3 regions of the Paenibacillus sp. 2TAF8 genome follow, and region 2 is predicted to be linked to each of the others. Evidence: riboswitches for the same ligand, from Rfam matches in the RefSeq annotation. Region 2 holds a riboswitch; each other region holds the start of a gene.
What was found. A riboswitch is a leader RNA that binds a small molecule or an ion and turns the genes downstream of it on or off. The one in region 2 is predicted to bind cyclic di-AMP.
Positions count from the first base shown of each region.

Region 1: another riboswitch for cyclic di-AMP. It lies ahead of AB4Z30_RS26165 (ubiquitin-like domain-containing protein); the one in region 2 lies ahead of AB4Z30_RS14385 (3D domain-containing protein).
Region 3: another riboswitch for cyclic di-AMP. It lies ahead of AB4Z30_RS22700 (C40 family peptidase); the one in region 2 lies ahead of AB4Z30_RS14385 (3D domain-containing protein).

Region 1 covers NZ_JBFRFN010000027.1:49,137-56,183, forward strand. Annotated here, with positions in the region: gene veg (biofilm formation stimulator Veg) at 1-125, opposite strand, end outside; gene yabG (sporulation peptidase YabG) at 302-1,198, opposite strand; gene rsmA (16S rRNA (adenine(1518)-N(6)/adenine(1519)-N(6))-dimethyltransferase RsmA) at 1,256-2,158, opposite strand; gene rnmV (ribonuclease M5) at 2,163-2,708, opposite strand; gene AB4Z30_RS26165 (ubiquitin-like domain-containing protein) at 2,863-4,047, opposite strand; cyclic di-AMP (ydaO/yuaA leader) riboswitch at 4,317-4,570, opposite strand; gene AB4Z30_RS26170 (TatD family hydrolase) at 4,812-5,579, opposite strand; gene AB4Z30_RS26175 (HD domain-containing protein) at 5,920-7,047, opposite strand, start outside.
Region 2 covers NZ_JBFRFN010000008.1:180,463-187,509, forward strand. Annotated here, with positions in the region: gene AB4Z30_RS14370 (PspA/IM30 family protein) at 1-131, opposite strand, end outside; gene AB4Z30_RS14375 (hypothetical protein) at 320-655, opposite strand; gene AB4Z30_RS14380 (polysaccharide deacetylase family protein) at 807-1,625, shown strand; gene AB4Z30_RS14385 (3D domain-containing protein) at 1,752-2,423, opposite strand; cyclic di-AMP (ydaO/yuaA leader) riboswitch at 2,426-2,621, opposite strand; gene AB4Z30_RS14390 (amino acid ABC transporter ATP-binding protein) at 2,805-3,527, opposite strand; gene AB4Z30_RS14395 (ABC transporter substrate-binding protein/permease) at 3,514-4,953, opposite strand; gene AB4Z30_RS14400 (M20 family metallopeptidase) at 5,178-6,353, shown strand; gene glgA (glycogen synthase GlgA) at 6,557-7,047, opposite strand, start outside.
Region 3 covers NZ_JBFRFN010000018.1:104,346-111,392, forward strand. Annotated here, with positions in the region: partial or broken gene AB4Z30_RS22685 (carbohydrate-binding protein) at 598-1,824, shown strand; tRNA gene AB4Z30_RS22690 (tRNA-Leu) at 2,131-2,215, opposite strand; gene pelA (pectate lyase) at 2,421-3,374, opposite strand; cyclic di-AMP (ydaO/yuaA leader) riboswitch at 3,758-3,889, shown strand; gene AB4Z30_RS22700 (C40 family peptidase) at 3,895-4,359, shown strand; gene AB4Z30_RS22705 (carboxymuconolactone decarboxylase family protein) at 4,462-4,791, opposite strand; gene AB4Z30_RS22710 (hypothetical protein) at 4,969-5,187, opposite strand; gene AB4Z30_RS22715 (hypothetical protein) at 5,305-5,634, opposite strand; gene AB4Z30_RS22720 (xanthine phosphoribosyltransferase) at 5,733-6,314, opposite strand; gene AB4Z30_RS22725 (YkvI family membrane protein) at 6,519-7,047, shown strand, end outside.

The sequences.
Region 1 (7,047 bases), on a different contig from region 2:
GTTTCTTCCAATACACCCGTACGCTCAATCGTCTTACGGCGGCCACCATTAGCCCGCAGCGTAATTTTCTGACCAATATGTGCATCGAGATTGCGTTTGATATCCAACAGCGTATTTTTAGCCATTGTGGACGTCCACCTCTTTTCTTGTCCATTATACTGTATTTTACAGTCACTGTCAAATCAAAGCTAAATATTATATCAGCACTAAAAAGTCGTTGTCAATGAATTTTTTCGCAAATAAAAAAAGCCCTCAAACGGGCTTTTCTGATTCGGGATTAAACCTTTAGATAACTTCATCATCATACTGCGGATGGATTCACCTTTAGTGTAGATAAATCATTAAGTCCCGGCAAACCAACTCGGTAGCTCCCCTTGGTTTCCACACCGCCTACACCTTGGATGCCGCTAATGGTGTTATTCAATACATCAGTCATATTGACGGTATCGCGAACAGACGTGAAGGAAGCCTTGGCAGCCACGTAAACCGGATCAAGCGCATGGATAAGAATTCGGCCTGGCGAACTGGCAAAGTTTGCACCGGCACGCAGCAGTGCCTCGAAGTGAGACTGACAGGCTCCGGCAATAATCGTCAGCGCATCCAGATGACGCTCGTATTGCCTTGCAACCTGAATGGCCGAGACAAAGTTTTGTGAATTTTTGTAGCTTCCCAGACTGTAAAGATCATAAGGCTGTCGTGTTTTTAGCACACCGTCATGACCCGTGATCACGACGATATCAGGACGGACTTTGGGCAGCAGGCGATACAACGTATCAGCCATGGCTGATTCATGTACATACTGTCCTTCCGCAGGAACACGAAGTTGCTCATACAGGTTCATACTTTTTTTCAAGTAATTTGGGTCACCATCCAGATGTAACACCTTGCCAGGCATTTCAAAATACGCCGGTTCCTGCTGAGCAGTCCATTCTTGCATCAGCCCTTCCCGGTTACGCTCTGCCTGCTCCATTCGGTTCTGCTGCAAACGTGAGAGCGTCTGATGGGCTTTAATGTGTGCCTGACGCGTTTTTGCGCTCTGTGGTTCGTAAGGAACCTGTATCAAATCGTCCACCGGGGAGTCTGCCAACAGCCGGAACTCGGTCCCTTTAATTACCGCAGCATCCGACTGTAGTCCTTCTACCCGGAAGGTCACATCGCCACCATATGACTTCCGAACGACCAAGTCTCCGATATTCATCACCATTATCACCTCTACCCTATCGTATGGGCAGAGACCCGGATTGGTTCATTGAAATTAAAGCTCGCCGCGAACCCCCGCTTCCCACATTACAGTACTTAAGGTCGCATATTCCTGCAGACTTAATGTTTCACCACGCCGTGAAGGCTGGATACCTGCCTTCTCCAGCAGTTGGTCCGCCTGTTCTCTGTTCTCCTTCGTGAAGAAGCGAGCTTTGAGATTGTTGGAGATCGTTTTTCTCCGCTGGGCAAAAGAAGCCTGTACAACCTCGAAATAATGCTTCTCGCTTGGGACCTCTACTGGCGGTTGCTCACGCACCTTCAGTTTAATTACCGCCGACTCTACATTCGGCTGTGGAATAAACACGGTAGGCGGAACCACACAGACCAGTTCTGGCATACTGTAATACTGCACGGCAATGCTTAGACTTCCATAATCCTTGGAACCTGGTGCGGCCGCCATACGCTCAGCCACTTCCTTCTGAATCATAACCACGATACTGTCTACCGGCAGCTTCTCTTCCAGTAGCTTCATCATGATTGGTGTCGTTACATAATAGGGTAAGTTTGCTACAACGCTGACTTTTTCGACCGAAGCAAAGTCCGTGGCAAACAGTTCAGCCAGATCCAGCTTGAGTACATCTCCATGATGAACACGCACATTAGGATAAGGCTCCATGACCTCCCCGAGAATCGGAATCAGGCGCTGGTCGATCTCTACGGCTGTAACAGGGCCTGCTACACGTGCGAGACGTTCTGTAAGCGCTCCGATACCCGGACCAATTTCCAGCGCACCCTTGGTCTCGTCCAAATCGGCTGCGCCCACGATTTTATTCAATATATTTTGATCGATCAAGAAGTTCTGGCCCAGACTTTTCTTGAAGGAGAATCCATGCTTTTGAATAATTTCTTTGGTACGTTTCGGTGTTGCTATTTCAATGGTTTGCTCCATGTCCTTCATATGCTCACAATCCTTCACGTTCAATTTGCGCTAATGCAGTGGAGAACTCTTCTCTTGTAATCTGGAATACACTCAATCGTTTGTGGAACTGTTTGCCGTTACAATACCCGATACCGAGTAAATTGCCCATCTCCATACGACGTGCGGCTGCCTGCGGATGTATGATCAATCCCGCTTCGATCAGATCCTCCCAATCAATTAGACTAGGTGCACCCTCATAGGATGTATGTACGCGAGCGAGTGCATGACGAATGGCTTCCGGTGAAGCATTCTCTACCCCGATATCCCCTTTACGCGTTGCGTCTGCCTCTGGAATGAAAGCATGCTTGCAGCCAGGCACCTTATTGGCGATAATTTTGCGAATACGCTCCCCTGCATGATCCGGGTCCGTCAGAATGATGACACCACGTCTCTCCTGAGCAAGTGCGATTCTTTTCAGAATACGCTGATTAATGGCAGAACCTCCGGTTTCAATCGTATCCGCTTCAACCGCTCGGCGAATTGCTACCGTGTCGTCACGACCCTCCACAACAATCACTTCTTTTATCATGTTCCGTTTCTTCCTTTCTAACGCAAAAAGAAGAGGAATATCCTCTTCTCTGCCAAACGGCGGAGGAGACTGAATTCAGACCCCTCCGCCGCATATTCCGCATGAATCATTCATGCACTATTTTATAGCATTCCCATTTCAAAGTAAAACGATTTTAGTTCGCTTCAGGCTTTACTGGACCAATCACATAGACCGTTTTGCCTTTTTTACGTCCGAAATTCAGGGCGTGCTTCACACTGTCGTAATAAACGTCGATTTTATTCCCTTTAATAGCACCACCTGTATCTTCCGCACGACGGAAGCCGAGGCCTTCGATGTATACCCACCAGCCGATTGGAATGACCTTGGGATCAACCGCAATGGTGCGCCCTTCCGTTACACGAGTACCGGAAGCTGTTTTTGTACCAATACCCGGCTCTTCAGAAGAGTAGGCAGTCATCGATACATTTTTCAAAACTTTAGAATACTTAAAAGAATTCCCGGAGACCGTAATCACCTTGCTGCCCGAGGCAGATGTTTTCTTCGAGTTCGTCGTTACTGCTGTTTTGGTGGTTGAAGTTTTGGCCGATACCAATTGAACTTCAGATTCCTTCACAACCGGCTTCGCCTTCGTACCTACAGCGATCACCTTATCTACACGATTGGCTGCGACCGTTTTACCCACCATCTTTTTGGAAACCAGTTCCCCGTCTTGAAATACCTTTTCGATATGCTGCACAATTGTGCCTTCCTTGCCTTTCACTACAACACGGTTATCCCCTTGGAACAAACTCGGGTCTGCCGTTTTCACAACCTTATAAGCAATCGGTTGTTTCACATCCACTGTATGCTTTGTTACACGCACTACACGAATCTTCATATCCGCTTTAATTGCGGTTCCGAGCGCTGGATACACTTTATCATGATTTGCAACTTCAATACCTGATTGCTGAATTACACCCTGTACCGATGAATCGGTTGTATAAAGAGTCTTGGTGTCTCCGTCTGCCGTGATTTTAACTGGAACGGCCCGCTCAATAACGATTCGGTCTCCGTCGGTAATTGCCCCGTTCATGGGCATGGATACCTTGTCGTGAGGGCTGACTGTGATTGATTGCTCCTCTAACATTTCCTGAAGCATTCCTGTACGAGTCTCTACCATCTGAGCTTTGCCGTCAATAACCAGTGATACCTGCTTCCCGGCCTGACCGTAAACGACTAACAAGATCATGATTGCAAGCGCAATTGAGAATATCGCGATCAATGCCATTTGACGCAAGTTCTCATGCTTCCACCGCAACGCGAAAGACTTACTGGATGATCGTGACTCATGGGTCTCTTCTGGTTGGAATATGCCCACTTCTCCGTCCTCCTTCATAGCCTCGCCGTCTAAAGTAATGCATGATGTCTTTGACGCGACTATACCAAATTTTCTACAGAACACAGATCAGAGATAATGACCGGTTCTGCACCATGAACCCCTCTTCGCAACATGATGTCATCCTCCTGAATACCTACCGTATGATGACAATATTTCTTTTATTCAAAACAAAAAAAGCCAAAGAAAGAGTGTAAGAGACCCTTTCGTGGCTTCCGAATAATTTTGAATATCGGAAATTCATGCACGAGGTTGCCTCTCTTTTTCCGCTTGCGAGGTTAGCTGTCGGGTTCGGGCGAAAGAGAGCCGCCCTATCTTAGGCCACCCGCTCATGGCGGATGCCCTTGAATTCACCCCGAGACCCAAAGAAGAAATCAAATACGGCTTCGCAGAACATTCCGCTGCTTTTGGGTCAGCGAACGATGCGCACCGGCTTAAATCACCGATGTTTAAGCCCTATTGGTTCCCCCGCTCTCCGATAACGGAGACTCAGCGAGATTGATTCATGAAAGTAATGTTGTTTAATCGGAAAGTGTCCCTTTGTTCATCCCCCGAACATCTGTCCAATTTTCCGCACAACAATTCACTGAAAAGATGATATCCTGTTTTGATGCATGTTGTAAAGCGTGGATCAAGTACGTTTTTCTAAATATTTGGTTAAAATATTGTAATATTCTTCAATTATTCGAGGCTAAGGGCAAATTACCTCTCTATAACTCCCTTTTTCACCTGATTTACTCGTTTTCTTACCGAATCCCAAAACGTTCCATGGCATTTTTGGTGGTTATTGCAGCAATTTCCTCCACCGAAATGCCTTTAATTTCCGCAGCTGCTTCGGCAACCAGACGTACATGCGCTGTCTCATTCCGTTTTCCACGATAAGGGTGGGGTGTCAGATACGGGGAGTCTGTTTCCAGGAAAAATCGATCCATCGGCACTTTGGCTAGCACCTCTTTAGGCTGTTTTGCATTCTTAAATGTGACGGGTCCGCCAAAGGACAAATGGAATCCTAAATCCAGACACATTTTCGCTGTTTCCCAGCTGCCTGAGAAGGAATGCATCACACCGCCGACCTCCCCAGCCTTCTCTTCACGCAAAATACGCACAATATCCTCATGAGCATCCCGATTATGGATAACAATGGGCATATTTAATTCACGTGCCAGAGCAATTTGTTGTCGTAATACGCGGTGCTGTACCTCCTTCGGCGAAGTGTCCCAATGATAGTCTAGACCAATTTCACCGATAGCTACCACTTTTTCATGTTTGCACAATGATGCAATCCATTCCAGGTCCCCCTCTTGCATCGTGATTGCATCCACCGGGTGCCACCCTACAGCTGCATGGATAAATTCATACGTTTCAGCCAATTTCAACGTTGTCGGAATGGTTTCCCGATTAAAGCCAATGTTGATCATACGAGTAACGCCTGCATCAATGGCCCGCTGGATCATGTCCTCTCGGTCTTCGTCGAATTGTGGTGCATCGAGATGTGTATGTGTGTCGAATAACATTCTCTTTATTTCTCCCTTCATGTCGAAAGTTAAATTTAGATTATTTCCTGTACTTGAATTCGAAAATTATTTTTTCCATCATAAATTGATTGGGACAAGCAATCATTTCAGTTGTTTTCATTTTCAATGCTCAAGCTACTATATATAGAAGAAAAATAAAAAGTCAAATCAACATCTTGCAAGAACAGGTGTGCGAAACTGTATATTTACTCACACAGATTACAAAATTATGTCGATCTACACATCCTCCCCATTAAAGCAGATTAATGTATCATGTAAAATAGCTCTCTTAGAAAGTCTTTTAGTATCAAAATGTTTCACCCGGCTGCATTACTCATGATTACAGAAAATAGGGGCGTATATAGGACGGTAATTCATGTAGGATAGCATCCACCTTATTTTGCGGATAGTACAGATGATGTTTGCCCAGATGAAGTCCGCTGATAGAACGCACAATATCAGAAACTTCTGATAACTCATGTAGCTTGTCCTGCCGATCCAGCAAAAGAATTTGTTTATCCATGGATTGATCTGGACGAAACACATCATACGGATTATCCGTTGGAAAATCAATTTCAAGATCGTACTCGGGATTCAGTCCTGCTTTTACAAACGCTTCCCGAATTTCTTCGATCATATCCAGATCCATCTGTTCGAGTTCCACATACTTATACAACCTGCGATTCATAAAACGTTCGCATAACTCACTCAGAACAGAATCGTCCTCCTTACGCCACTGCATAAAAGCTGTTTGAATTAATGATTCATCAAGCTGCAGATATTCATCAACTGAAATTTCTCCAAGAAACAGTTTTGGCAGTGGCTCCACCATGAAATGGAATGGAAAGCCTTGCTTCACAAGTTCTTTTGCCCGTTTGAAGATTTGCCGTAATATAATCTCGGAGCTGCGTGTCACAGGATGGAAGTAAATTTGCCAATACATCTGGTAGCGCGACATTAGATAATCTTCTACAGCATGCATGCCAGACTCTTTGACTACAATTCGTCCATGAAACGGACGCAACATACGAAGAATGCGATCCAGGTCAATTGTGCCATAATTTACTCCTGTAAAGTAGGCATCTCTGAGCAAGTAATCCATTCGGTCCGCATCAAGTGGACTGGTCACCAGATTTACGACAATCGGTTTATCATACGTCTTCTGGATAACTGAAGCCACTTTCTCGTCAAAATCAGGAGCATATCGTCTTAGAATCGCCCCTACTTCGGTGTCACCCTTGATAATGCGGCATGTCCAATCTTCATGATTCATATCAAAAGCCTCTTCAATAGAATGAGAGAACGGTCCATGTCCAAGATCATGAAGTAAGGCTGCGCACAATGTCACCAGCTTTTCTTCCTTCGGCCAGTCGGAATAGTGACTTCGTTCAAACTGAGAGATAATTTTGCGAGTAATCTCGTATACGCCTAGGGAATGAGAGAAGCGACTGTGCTCTGCCCCGTGAAA
Region 2 (7,047 bases):
TCTGCATCTTCCAGATCTTCTTGCATGTCACGGATATATTGATCCGTCATCTTGATTGGATCTTCAGCTTTGTCGATAATCGCGTTAATGTTGGACATTGTAAGGTCACGTAATCTTTTAAAAATGGACATTTGGTTTATTCCTCCCAGTGGATAGTGCATTGTATATAAAGATACATACGCAGCAACCTGCAACTCGTTTCAATTTTGCGAAAAAAAATTAAAACTTGATGACAACCTCTAATATAAGGAGGATTACCACTTCAGATTTCACTTATCCAGACATTTAACTTTTGGCTTGTTACGCAGAAGATTCTAATTCACTCTTTTTTATTCAGTTGTTCATCCATAAGTCTCTCTGCAGTCTGCACGATTTCATCGATCTGCATGCGTGTAATACTGTCAAAATGGATTCCCATAATAACAGTTACCGTCACTTTCAATTGAAGAGCCGCTTTGCGGGCGAGCCGCTCACATAGCTCTTGTTCCTTATGCCCCGGGATATGTACCGTCGTTCCACTAACCCGCTCATGGTCAACATAGAATGTAGCCACAGCCCCAATATGAGCTTTACCTCCCGTAACCAAAAACACCTTGTCCTGTCCTGCATTAAAAACCTCTAAACGAATGGATTTCAAATCATATGTACTCATCATCTCTCCACCTATCCTTCTCTATATGTTATATATGGTGGAATTATGGCTTTCATGACCTGATGATGCAATGAAACTTCTCACACACGCATAAAAGAAACATGCAACGGGCATACCATAGAGAACGCAATTTTGGAAAAAGGAGGCCGATAACATGCGAATACGCCTCGTTATGCTCGCACTTGTTACTATTATATGTTCTGGGGTTTATACAGCTCCTTTAGCCGGTTCTCCTCTGCCTGCTACTTCATCGGAGGAACCTTCTTCAAACCCGAGTGATACACCGGCTTCTGGCTCAGATGTTAGAGAAGAACAGTTGACTCTGGGCGAGCTTCGGCAGAAATACGCGGATACGTTCAAAACCAATGGCCCTTCAACCAAGCAAGTTGCGCTAACTTTTGATGATGTGCCTGATCCAAGATTTACGCCGCAGGTACTTGATGTATTAAAAAAATATAAGGTTCGCGCTACCTTTTTTGTTGTCGGCAGTCGTGCGGAGAAACACCCGGACTTGGTGAAACGTATGGTGAAAGAAGGACATATCGTCGGCAATCACAGCTACAATCATCCTGAATTCAGCAAGTTATCGATGACTGCCTTTCGCAAACAAATATTACATACCGGCGATATTATTCACCGTCTGACAGGATATACGCCCAAAATGATTCGCCCTCCGTATGGGGACATTAACGAAGAGCAGTTGCGGTGGGCCGCAAAACAGCATTACAGCATCGTGAATTGGAATGTGGATTCTCTCGATTGGAAAGGACTATCCAAGGAAAAGGTAAAACATAATATTCTCAGCGCAGTGAAACCCGGTTCCATCGTATTACAACATGCTGGCGGCGGTACAGGTTCGAACCTGAAAGGTACTGTAGATGCGTTGCCTGAGGTTATTGAGGAATTGCGAAACCGAGGGTATGAACTAGTTACCTTGGACGAGATGCTTAAACTGCCAAAAGAGAAACACTGAGTGAAAAACAGGGTGTCCTCTGCGTCATCATGAATCATGCCTACCATGATGACGCAAGAACACCCTGTTTAAGTTAATACTCCACTCAACTTATGACCCAAATCCATTAAGGGGAGGGTTTAAGCCTTATTTTAAAATGTACAATTCAATATCCTGAAAACCAAACGAACTTACAAACTGTTTGCTTCCAGGAATGAAGATGTCGATGCGATTCCCCTTAATCGCGCTGCCTGCATCCAAAGCAGTTGCTATGAAAGCCTGTTTAGGCAACCCTGGATGTGTATGGCCAGTCACCAATACCTTTGTTCCAAATGGAATTACCTTTGGATCCACTGCGATCGTGCCCAATTCGAGCGGGTTACCAAAATAATCAACAGGGCCCCATCCACCATTTTCGGAAGCATCCGCGGAATATGCTGTTGCTTTAACATTCAGCGTTTTGCTGTAGTCAAGTGTCTTACCCCAAGCTTGTACCACTTTATTATCCGGATTCACGTCAAGGCTTGCAGTTGTAACCGTCGTTTCCTGCGACTTCGCTTGAACCGGTGCTGCTACGGCTTTATTTTCGTTACCCGGAATGGTAATTTTCAGACCACCATAGATGTTATAAGGTGAAATGTCTTTATTCGTTTTGATTAATGTGTTCATATCAATGCCATATTGCTTGGATAAGGTGAAGAAGGTGTCCCCTTCTTTGGCCACATGAACGGAATCCGCGTGAGCTGGAACGGCTTGAATGAATAAAATCGATGTCAGTAGTGCGATGGCAGTTTTGGCTAAACGTTTCTTGTTATACATGGTCTTCCTCCCTCATGATGCCTGCGAAGTTAGTTGTCGGATTCGGATGGAGGAGCCCACCCTATAGGCTTACTTGACATGTTGAAGCAATATGTATTCCTAATTCACCCCAAGCAGTATGTTTATCGAATAAATAAACCTATCTGCATCGTTACGTCCCCCGCACTTCCGCTTCGGAAGTTTCGGCAGACTTGAATATATCACAATTTTGTAACCTTAAGCTGTAGTAAATGTTTCCATTTGGCGTTTTGATATGATAATCAGGTAACAGAAACGTTACTTTCCCACATCACCTATCATACTAAAACAAAATAGCGTTACCGGATTATTTGATCCGATAACGCTGTTATCCATTTGATTCTATATATAAGATTGGATGAATTAAAGTACCTTTGCAAGAAAGTCTCGTGTACGCGAATGTTTCGGAGCTCCGAACACCTCATCAGGGGTGCCTTCTTCGACGATAACCCCGCCATCCATAAACAGAATCCGGTCGCCCACTTCACGCGCGAAACCCATCTCATGCGTTACAATAACCATCGTCATTCCGCCTTCGGCAAGCCGTTTCATGACTTCCAACACTTCTCCGACCATCTCTGGGTCAAGAGCTGATGTTGGCTCGTCAAACAGCATAACATGCGGCTGCATGGCGAGTGCTCTTGCAATCGCAATCCGTTGCTTTTGTCCGCCTGACAGTTGATTGGGATATACATCTTTTTTGTCCGCCAAACCAACTGTCTTTAGAAGATCCTCGGCTATTTTGTTTGCTTCATCCGTGGATTGCTTTTTCACCTTGATTGGAGCAATCGTAATGTTTTGCTGAACAGTTTTATGTGGGAAAAGGTTAAAATGCTGGAACACCATGCCCATCTTCTCACGCGTAGCATTAATATTATGCTTGGGATCGGTAATCGACACGCCTTCAAAATTGATCTGTCCCGATGTTGGCTGCTCCAGCAGGTTAAGACAGCGCAAAAAAGTACTTTTCCCCGAACCCGAAGGACCAATAACTACAACGACCTCACCCTTGCCAATCGTCACGTCAATGCCTTTCAGAACATCATTTTTACCATATGATTTGTGTAATTGTCTAACGTCTATCACTTGCACCCAACTTCCTTTCCAATCGTCCGAGCAGCTTGGACAAAATAAATGTCATGACAAAGTATATCGCTGCTGCAATAATGAACGGGTTAAGACCCTGGAATGTGAGATTTTTAACGACACTTGCCTGATACATAATATCCACCATACCGATAACCGAGATAATCGATGATTCTTTGATGATCGTTACGAACTCGTTACCGATAGCTGGCAAAACAGCCTTGAAGGCCTGTGGCAGAATAATGTAACGCATCGCTGCGCCTCYGCCCATCCCAAGTGAACGAGCTGCTTCCAGTTGACCACGATCAACGCCTTGAATACCGGCGCGGAAAATCTCGGCGAGATACGCACCACTGTTAATGGAAAGCGTCATAATCCCTGCCTGAAGTGCCGAGAAGTTAATACCAAAGGTTAAGGACACCCCGTAATAGATAATCATGAGTTGTACCAGCATTGGCGTACCCCGGATCACCTCAACATAGGTAGTACCAATCCAGCGGAGAATTGCCATATTATGAAGACGGAACAGGCAGATGATCAGCCCGATAATAACTCCGAATAATACACCCAAAGCCGACAGCAGGAGTGTGTAACCGATACCTGTCGCATATAAACCTTTGTACTGCCAGAACAGTTGAAAAATATTTTGAGACTTGTTGACTTTATCAGCCATCAGGAGACTTGCTTCCGTAACCATTTGGTTGATTTTATCTTCACTTTTCAAGCGATCCAAGGTTTTGTTCACAGAGGCTAACAGCTCTGTATTGCCCTTACGAATCCCGACAGCTGCCTCAGCCTGCTCTTCATCTGGAACAGCTGCAGCAAGACCGATAATGTCATCCAGATACCCAGCAGCTACAGTATCTTCGACAATGGCTGCGTCAACACGTTTTGTTTGCAGTTGAAGCACGATGTCGGAGATTTTATCCAGTGAAGTTAGCTTTGCTCCTGGAATCTTTTGTCCAATCGTTTCTTGGATGGATCCCTTCTGCACACCGATTTTGACATTTTCCAGTGCTTTCATGTCTGGATATTTGTCCTTGTCGACATTGCGAACCATAATCACTTGTTTGGATCTATAATACGTATCTGAGAAATCAATGCTTTGCTTACGCTCATCCGTCGGTGTCATGCCCGAGACGACCAAGTCTACACGGCCACTCTGAAGCGCGGGTAGTAGTCCGTCAAAACCCATATCCTCAATAACGAGCTCGGCTCCGAGATCCGCTGCAATTTCTTTGGCAATTGCAATATCAAATCCAACGATTTCGTCTTTGCCATTGATGACTTTGTGGAATTCATACGGTGCAAAATCGGCACTTGTCCCTAGCACCAGTTTTTTACCGCCTGAGCTGTTGTCAGTCGTTCCACTCGCCAGCGCCGCAGGTGCAGCCGCCGTAAGAAAAAGAAGGAACGTTAACAGCATTACGGTATAACGACTTATTAATTTCAACCTTGTTCTCCCCTTACAATGCTATAATTACGATTACATACTGATTCGTCAGTCATGTTGATGACTGAGTCATTATAAAGTACAATGCATGATTATGCAATGCATTTTCAAGATTGAATCTTGACTTGTTTCTGAAAAAATACTGCAAACATGTTATAATCATTAAATTATTTTCAATTTGCCTAAGGAGTTAAGCTATGACAACCAATAAAAATCAGATCTTTACCGTTATTGATCAATATGCTTCCCGTTTCAAAGACATTTCATCATATATTGGAGCCCATCCTGAACTTGGCAATGAAGAATACTTGGCCTCCGCCCGTTTAAAGGAAGAACTTTCCTATCATGGATTTGTTGTGGAAGCTCCGATTCTTGGATTAGATACAGCTTTCATCGGAACTTACACTTCAAGCAAGCCGGGCCCGACGATTGCATTGTTATGTGAATATGATGCTTTGCCGGAAATTGGTCATGCTTGCGGACACCACTTAATCTGTATGATGAGCCTCGGGGCAGGCGTTGGCCTGAAAGCCATTGTGGACGAAGTCGGCGGAACGATCAAGGTGTTTGGTACACCTGCTGAGGAAACACGCGGGGCTAAAGTTCCGATGGCGGAAGCGGGGTTATTTGATGATAGCGATGTTGCACTTATGGCGCATCCGTTCTATGCCTACGAAAAATCAGGCAGTTCCCTCGCTATTGATGCTGTGCAATTTGAGTTTCATGGCAAATCCTCACATGCGGCAGCCAGTCCGCATGAAGGAATTAATGCACTCGATGCCGTCATTCAAACGTTCACTGGAATTAATGCCTTCCGGCAGCAAGTAAAGAGCAATGTTCGTATTCATGGAATCATTAACAGCGGCGGACAGGCTGCCAACATTATTCCGGACTATGCTTCTGCTCAGTTTTATGTACGTGCAGCCACACGTAAAGAACTGAATGTGCTGACCGAGCGGGTCATTCAGATTGCACAAGGTGCTGCACTTCAGACCGGATGTAAACTCGTGACATCCAACTACGAAACATCCTATGATGAGATGGTTACAAATGAGACCTTCTCTGACGCGTTCAGTCAGAATTTAATGGAACTTGGCATTCCGCAGGAAGAAATCGTCAGTGGAAACGACCATGGCTCGATGGATATCGGTAATGTCTCTCTGAGATGCCCAGCAATTCATCCTTATATCCGTGTTGTTGATGAAGTTCATACGTTGCACTCCATTGAATTCCGTGATTTGGCGTTGCAAGAACGTGCTCTGGACGGCATGATTTTGGGAGCCAAAGCGCTCGCTGCTACAGCTTATGATGTTTTGAGCAAGCCTGAACTACTACAAGCCATCCGTAAGGAATTTGAGCAATTCAGTCGCTAAAACTGCTTTTTTTCGATCACAGATACACCGAACCATCTTTAAGTAAGAAGGATCGCATGTGATTCAGGGATATATTTGGACCGCATTGAATGATGTCATTCAAGTCCGGAATCCAAACTTCCCATTTTTTTGTAATATCAACGTAATAACAAAAGCCGCAGCTTTTAAACTGCGGCTCTCCATGCATAAATAAAAGCTTATTCTTAGATCACATGAATTCGACGATAAATATCCATATATTCCTCCGCCGATACATCCCAGCTATATTCCCCACTCATTGCATTTTTAACTATTTTCTTCCACTCATCCGACTTACGATAGAACTCTTCTGCACGCCGAATGGTATTCATCATGTCATGTGCATTAAAACTAGTAAATGAGAAGCCGTTACCTTCTCCTGTGAACTCATTGTAAGCTTGAACCGTATCGTTTAGTCCCCCTGTTTCCCTTACCAGTGGTACACTTCCATAACGCAATGCCAGCAACTGACTGATTCCACACGGCTCAAATTTGGATGGCATCAGGAAGATGTCGCTGCCTGCGTAAAAACGGCGAGATAACCCGTCATTGAATGTGATCTGTGCTGACATTTTTAGTGGATAACGATTAGCCGCCTCTCTGAACCAATGTTCATAAGCTGAATCTCCAGTCCCCAGCACGGCGAATTGAATGTCATCATAGTAGAGCAGTTCAT
Region 3 (7,047 bases), on a different contig from region 2:
CTGCCTTTCCCAATTCATTCTAGGACAACTGGAACACAAAAAAGCCTGCATCAAAGCAAGCTTTACATTCTGAATTTCCATAAGTTTTCCTACAATGGAACCCTTAACGTTTCAGTAAAATGATCCGCTTTTCAAAAATCAGAGGTTTCTCTCTTTCGTTCACGGTTTAATGCCCGAGCTAAACGCTCAATATACTTGGTTTGAATCAACTGACTTCTATCTGCCTCGGGAGCAACATGCTCTGAATGATCCCCCCCCCTTCTCCTTCTAAGTTGTTTCCCGCTCTGACATAAATTCCGAAGAAGGTCATTCTGCTATGAAAATAGCAATAATGTCATGAAAATATAAAAAATTACAAAGAACTGCAATATATCAGGTATTTTTAACAGGAATAATATAGTAGAATTTACAAAACAAAGATTTTTAGCCAAGTTATCCATTAAACACATTTCTACATTGAGAGGAAGTGATGCCCCACCCTTTTCGAAGCTATACCGAGGAATTTACATTTCTTGTCCAAGCTTACGCAAGTCAATTATACCGAGGAGAGTGAGCACATTGAAGTTGAATCTCAAATTTAAAAAATCAGTCAACATTATGTTAGCCTGCTTAACAGCACTACCATTGATGTTAACCCCAACGAACGTATCCGCAGCGAGTGACGCCAACATTAACTTATCCTCACAGAAACAAGTAATACGTGGCTTCGGCGGCATTAACCATCCCGCTTGGATTGGTGACTTAACGGCAGCACAACGTGAAACCGCTTTCGGAAATGATCAGAACCAACTGGGATTCTCCGTGCTCCGAATCTGGGTTGACCCGGATCGGAATAACTGGTCTCGTGAATTGGCTACAGCCAAACGTGCGATTGAAAAGGGAGCTATCGTGTTTGCATCGCCTTGGAATCCTCCAAGCAGCATGGTTGAAACGTTTAATCGAAACGGTGATCCCAATGCAAAACGATTACGGTATGACAAATACGCTGCTTATGCGCAACATCTGAATGATTTTGTAACTTATATGAAAAATAACGGCGTGAACCTGTATGCCATTTCCGTTCAAAACGAGCCGGATTACGCTCATGAATGGACTTGGTGGACACCGCAAGAGATTCTTCGTTTCATGAAAGAAAATGCAGGTAGCATTCAAGGTGCCAAAGTCATGGCTCCAGAATCCTTCCAATACTTGAAAAACATATCCGACCCAATCCTGAATGATTCACAGGCACTTGCTAACATGGACATTCTGGGAGCACATTTGTATGGAACACAGTTCAACAATTTTGCCTATCCTCTTTTCAAACAGAAGGGCGCTGGCAAAGAGCTTTGGATGACTGAAGTATATTATCCGAACAGTGACAACAATTCCGCTGACCGCTGGCCGGAAGCGCTCGACATCTCCTACCACATGCACAATGCAATGGTGGAGGGCGACTTTCAAGCCTATGTATGGTGGTATATCCGCAGATCATATGGACCAATGAAGGAAGACGGTACGATCAGTAAGCGCGGATACAATATGGCTCATTTCTCTAAATTCATTCGCCCAGGCTATGTCAGAGTAGATGCTTCCAAAAACCCGGATACAAACACTTTCGTTTCTGCGTACAAAGGCAATAACCGAGTGGTTATCGTAGCGATTAACCGCGGTACATCTGCTGTTAACCAAAAATTTGTGTTGCAGAACGGCAATGCTTCCAGCGTATCTTCTTGGGTAACAGACGCTAGTCGGAACCTGGCTAGTCAACCTGCAATTAATGTCTCTAACCGTGCGTTTACCGCACAGCTCCCAGCACGAAGTGTAACCACTTTCGTAGCTAATCTATCGGGTACGAACTTTATCTCTGAAGAGGACATTGCGTCCGAATTTGAGATTGAACTTCCATTGACAGACATGGAGACTAACGTTGAAACAGATGTTACACCTGCTGTTGAACCTACCGTTGAACCCACTGCCGAACCTGTGAATCAATAAGAATTAAGCAATAAGCCCTCTTTTCAGAACCTTGCCCAATGTTGGCATGGAAGGAACTGAGGGCTTTTTTAATCAAGAAAAGAAATTATAAGTCTACTCAGAAAAATAAAAAAGGTTCCTTCAGAAATTAATCTGAGGAACCTTTTTATGCGATGCGGTCGAGAGGACTCGAACCTCCACGGGGGGTTAGCCCACACGGACCTGAACCGTGCGCGTCTGCCAATTCCGCCACGACCGCATATATTGTGTCTCTCCGATTATTATCGGCGACAAGAAATAATATACCATGCGCAGTTTAACATGTCAACACACATATCTATCCATCACAAATCAGTGCGAATCAGATATGTAACCGATTCGCACTGATCAGGCCTGCTATAGATTAAACTTATATTTCAGGCACCAGTGGACTTATTAGAATATCCAGTCAAAAAGAGAACTTTCTAAAGCTTGGAAGGCCAGTTGCCGTACCATGCATAACCGCCTCTTCTTTCCTTTTCAATATCGCTCAGCTTATATTTCACAACGCCATCACGTCCCACAAAGATCGGTTTGTCTGTACCGAGTTCATAGAAACGGGCCCAGATCGGTGATGCACTGGAATCAGCAATAATTCGGCTATCCCCATTCGCTCTCTCATACCGATATCCTGTAATTTTCACTTTGTTAAACCAGGCTTCGGCACCTTTGATGGATGCAGTGATTCTTGAATTAGCCGGTCTCGTTTTCAGAAACTTCACAATGTTTACGCTCTCACCTGCCGTTAATGAAGGCACTTCATAGATTCTGGCCCCGGCTGGTCTCAGTGAACTGGAATCATGTTGTTGTCCCCATGCCGTTAACTTCCCACCCGATACTACCTGGGTATTCAGGATGGCATCCACTCCTTTGGAAACGGCATTTTTACTGCGATTTGCGAGAGAACTGTCGATAAAGGAAAAGATCCCCTTACGTCCTGCGACTTCATCCAGCATGTACAATACATTAATCATCGCGTCATCATTATAGGTTATATGTTTATGATAGCCGGAGCTTTGATAGACTTGAGGCCAACCGCCATTGGAGTACTGCATGTTAAGCAAAAAGTTGATGCCTTTGATCGCTGCAGCCGAGTATCGCGGGTCATTTGTTTTTTTGAACTCACTTGCTAGTCTTCTGATTTCTGAGTATGTAGCTTTGTTATCGATCGTTGATTTGGCCCATTCACCTGACGTCTGACTGTAATCTTTTCTCCAGCCTCCATCCGGGCGCTGATTTTTTAAAATATCGGACAGACTYGCTGTTGTACCGGAAGCATCAGCTGCCGATACGGTTGGTACAGGAAGGACAGCCATTCCTGCTGCGGAGAATACCATGGAACATGCCAGTACAAATGTTACTAATTTTTTTGCTTTCACAAGACAACACACTCCCCAATTCACAAATTTGATTAATCAACCAAACAAATTCCAATGAAAACAATTTAAATACAAATTTTGTATTTATTAATTGTATGATATGCAATAAATAAACTTTTGTCAATATATGCAACAAAACGCAAAACTTCTCTTTATTTTAACATATAGGAATAACACTTTTAGCTCTTGACAAACTTGTTTAATATCCAGGTCTCTCTCTGATGAAACATTAATGACTTTTTTGTAATCTTTACCCCCTCTTTTAAACATTATTATGACGAAAAATGATAATTCCGCTAACATTGACGCTAAATGAAGTGCTTTAAACAGGTTTGACAATTACGCATTTATGCAATATAGTTTCAAATAGTTACAAAAACTTAATTATTCATTTGCCGAGTTTCAGGATTGAAAACGGGGGAACCATTTTGGGTGAATTATTCTTATACATAGGAAATATAGGGAACCTTCTACCGAACCCTTAGCTAACTCCGTAGGCATCGAAGGGAGAACATTGATTTTGAAAAAACTGATCATTTCCATTTTTGGAGCTGCTGTACTATTTACATCCGGGGCAACAAGCACAGAGGCAAGCACAATTAATACGGTGGTTAATAATATGACAGGCATCCCGTACAAATGGGGCGGCACAACTATGGCTGGCTTCGATTGTTCCGGGTTTATGAGATATCTTTTTAACAAATACAGCATTGAATTGCCGCGTACGTCGCAACAACAAGCGAAAGCAGGGACACCCGTCTCCAAAGCTACGATTCGCACAGGAGATCTGGTCTTCTTCAACACAACAGGTAAAGGCATCTCACACACAGGAGTATACATAGGCGGAGGTCAATTCGCACATGCTTCCAGTAGCAAAGGTGTCAGCATCACCAAGTTGTCCAATCCGTATTTTAATGACCGTTATGTAACCGCAAGACGAGTGACAGGACAATTTATGTATAACAAGATGTTGGGAAAACTCTAAGCAGACATCTAGTCAGTCCCACTCCACTTCGATATAAAATGTAACAATAAATAGGAGGCTCCGGTTTGTTCCGGAACCTCCTTTTCGATGTAGACATTAAAACTAATGCAGTGCCTTCTGAACACGCATGGCTCCCTGTGACAGGGCATGTCCGCCTCCTACTGCTCCAGCGACAGCCACGGTCTCCATAATTTCCTGATCAGTCGCACCTTTGGAGCGAGCTTCCTCTACATGGTAAAACGTGCACACTTCGTTATTAGCGAACAACCCAATACCCAATGCAATTAACTGCTTCGTTTTGGCATCAAGCACACCAGGCTGGAAGCATTCTCCCGTAAACTCATGATATGATTTCACCACGTCTGGGAGAACATCACTTAATGCACCAATCTGATCCTTATAAGCATGAACTTTATCATTCATCAATGTCATAGCTTTAAGCACACCCTCTCGGCTGTAAATACAGCGAATTTTTCCACTCTCACTGTATTTATCTTCTCTCGCGTGTGTCGCAAATATGCTAAGCCTAGGTGGTAAATCCAAACATTTTGTTTTGAAGAAATACGCTTTAGTAAAGAAAGCATGCCGTTAAGCAAGCACTCATGTCATTTATTCACTGAGGGCACTTTGACGCGGCTCACTGAACAGCTGATAACGGTATGACCGATCCAGCTTCACAACACGGCGATTCTGCCTGCGGATCAACACTTGTTCATCATCCCAAGCTACCACGATGCCCGTTACATCGTTAGACTCAAGCTCATCGCGAACCACTCTTACCTTTTCCCCTGACAATCGCAGGGCATCCAACTCTGTATCACTAATCATGTCCATACTCCTATATTCAAATTACTTACAAAAAGAGACCTAAATGAAAGATCATTTAGGTCTCACGTGACTGTATTGGACTGTCATGTCATTCGAAAAAAATGTCCCGACTGAGAGTTACCGCTGCGCGTGCTCTTTGCTGTCGTTCTTCTCGAACCAAAAATCAAGCACTTTGGCGGACATCACACGTTCTTCAAGGTACTCCACTTGGTGCGGTGTAAATTGTTCTTTCCAAGAGAAGGACAACTCTTCACACAAGCCTACAATCGTCAGTAATTCTGACCAGGCAACATAGCGTTTGTACCAGAAAAATTGAGGATGTTCAATCATATAGGGATAAAGGTCATCGAATTCCGTATGTTTACAATCCAGGGCACGTTCAAAATGAACTTTCGATTCCGCCAGCTTATCAATGAAAAATTGGTCTGTTGCCGGTTGGTTCCCCATGGTGTTGCCTCCTCTCCCTAACATAAACTCATTATAAAGGAAATCGGCGTCCATGCAAAGTCATAGTTCAAAAATTAGGCCCTATTTCCTTCAAAATGTCATATTTCATTATCGTCGAATTGCACGGTGCCATGATTCAGTGAACGAATACGGACAAGCGCCTCAACTGGAATCCCTTGCTCCCGGATCGTGCGGGCACCAGCCTGGAAGCACTTCTCGACCACCACACCAAATCCCACAAGCTCTGCACCGGAACGCTCGATAATTTTGATGACACCGCGGGCAGCGTCTCCGTTCGCAATAATATCATCAATGAACAAAATGCGGTCATTCTCATGAATGAATTCGCGAGATACCATAATATCCGTTACGATCCCTTTCGTAAAGGATGGTACACGCTCGCAGTAGGCATCAGGATCGGCCAGAAGCGTTTTTTTGCGGCGGGCAAATACCAGAGGTACCCCCAGTTCATGTGCTGCGGCAAAAGCAACCGGAATCCCTGAAGATTCAACCGTAATCACCCGCGTCACTCCACTCTCGCGAAAGCGTGCAGCAAATTCTCGTCCCATCTCCATCGTTAATGCAGGATCAATCTGATGGTTCAATAGACCATCCAACTTCAATACCTGATCGGAAATGACGACACCTTCTTGTAAAATTCGTTGTTTTAATACGTCCATGATTTGACCTCCCAAGCCTATCCTATGAGGTTTAAAGTATCATATATCCAGCTACAAGTTCAAGCGAAATCAACCACAAGGCCATAGAACCCGAAAATTCAGACTCGTTGGCCGATCCTGCAGTCATGACTTTCATTGGTCAAGCATAACTTGTACTATGGTACCCGCATGTCCAACAATCCCGGGACCTGAAAGGGGAAACACATGAAACAGGTATTCCGGGTGCTACAGATTGCATTCACATACATTGGAACCGTGGTAGGGGCCGGCTTCGCCACTGGACAGGAAATATTGCAATTTTTTACCCAGTATGGCAAGTGGGCCACAATCACCATCGCTTTGTCCACCATGCTTTTTGTCTGGCTCGGAACCAAAATGATGCTTATCGCTCATGATACCCGCTCGCGTTCCTATGAGGATCTCAACAAACATCTGTTTGGCCATAAAGCTGGAAAATGGATCACATGGATCACTCTTATTGTTCTGATCGGAGTAAACAGCGTCATGCTCGCGGGAGCAGGCTCTGTTTTTATGGAACATCTGGGTTTACATTACCAAACAGGTTTGATCATTACTTTGATTGGTACATACCTTCTTCTGGGACGCGGAATGCAAGCTATTCTGCAAATGAACAGTATTGTTGTGCCCATGATGCTCCTGTTGTCCCTGCTTATGATTTTCAGTACGCTCCATCATCCAGGTGTATTTCGTTTTGTCACACTAACAACAGATA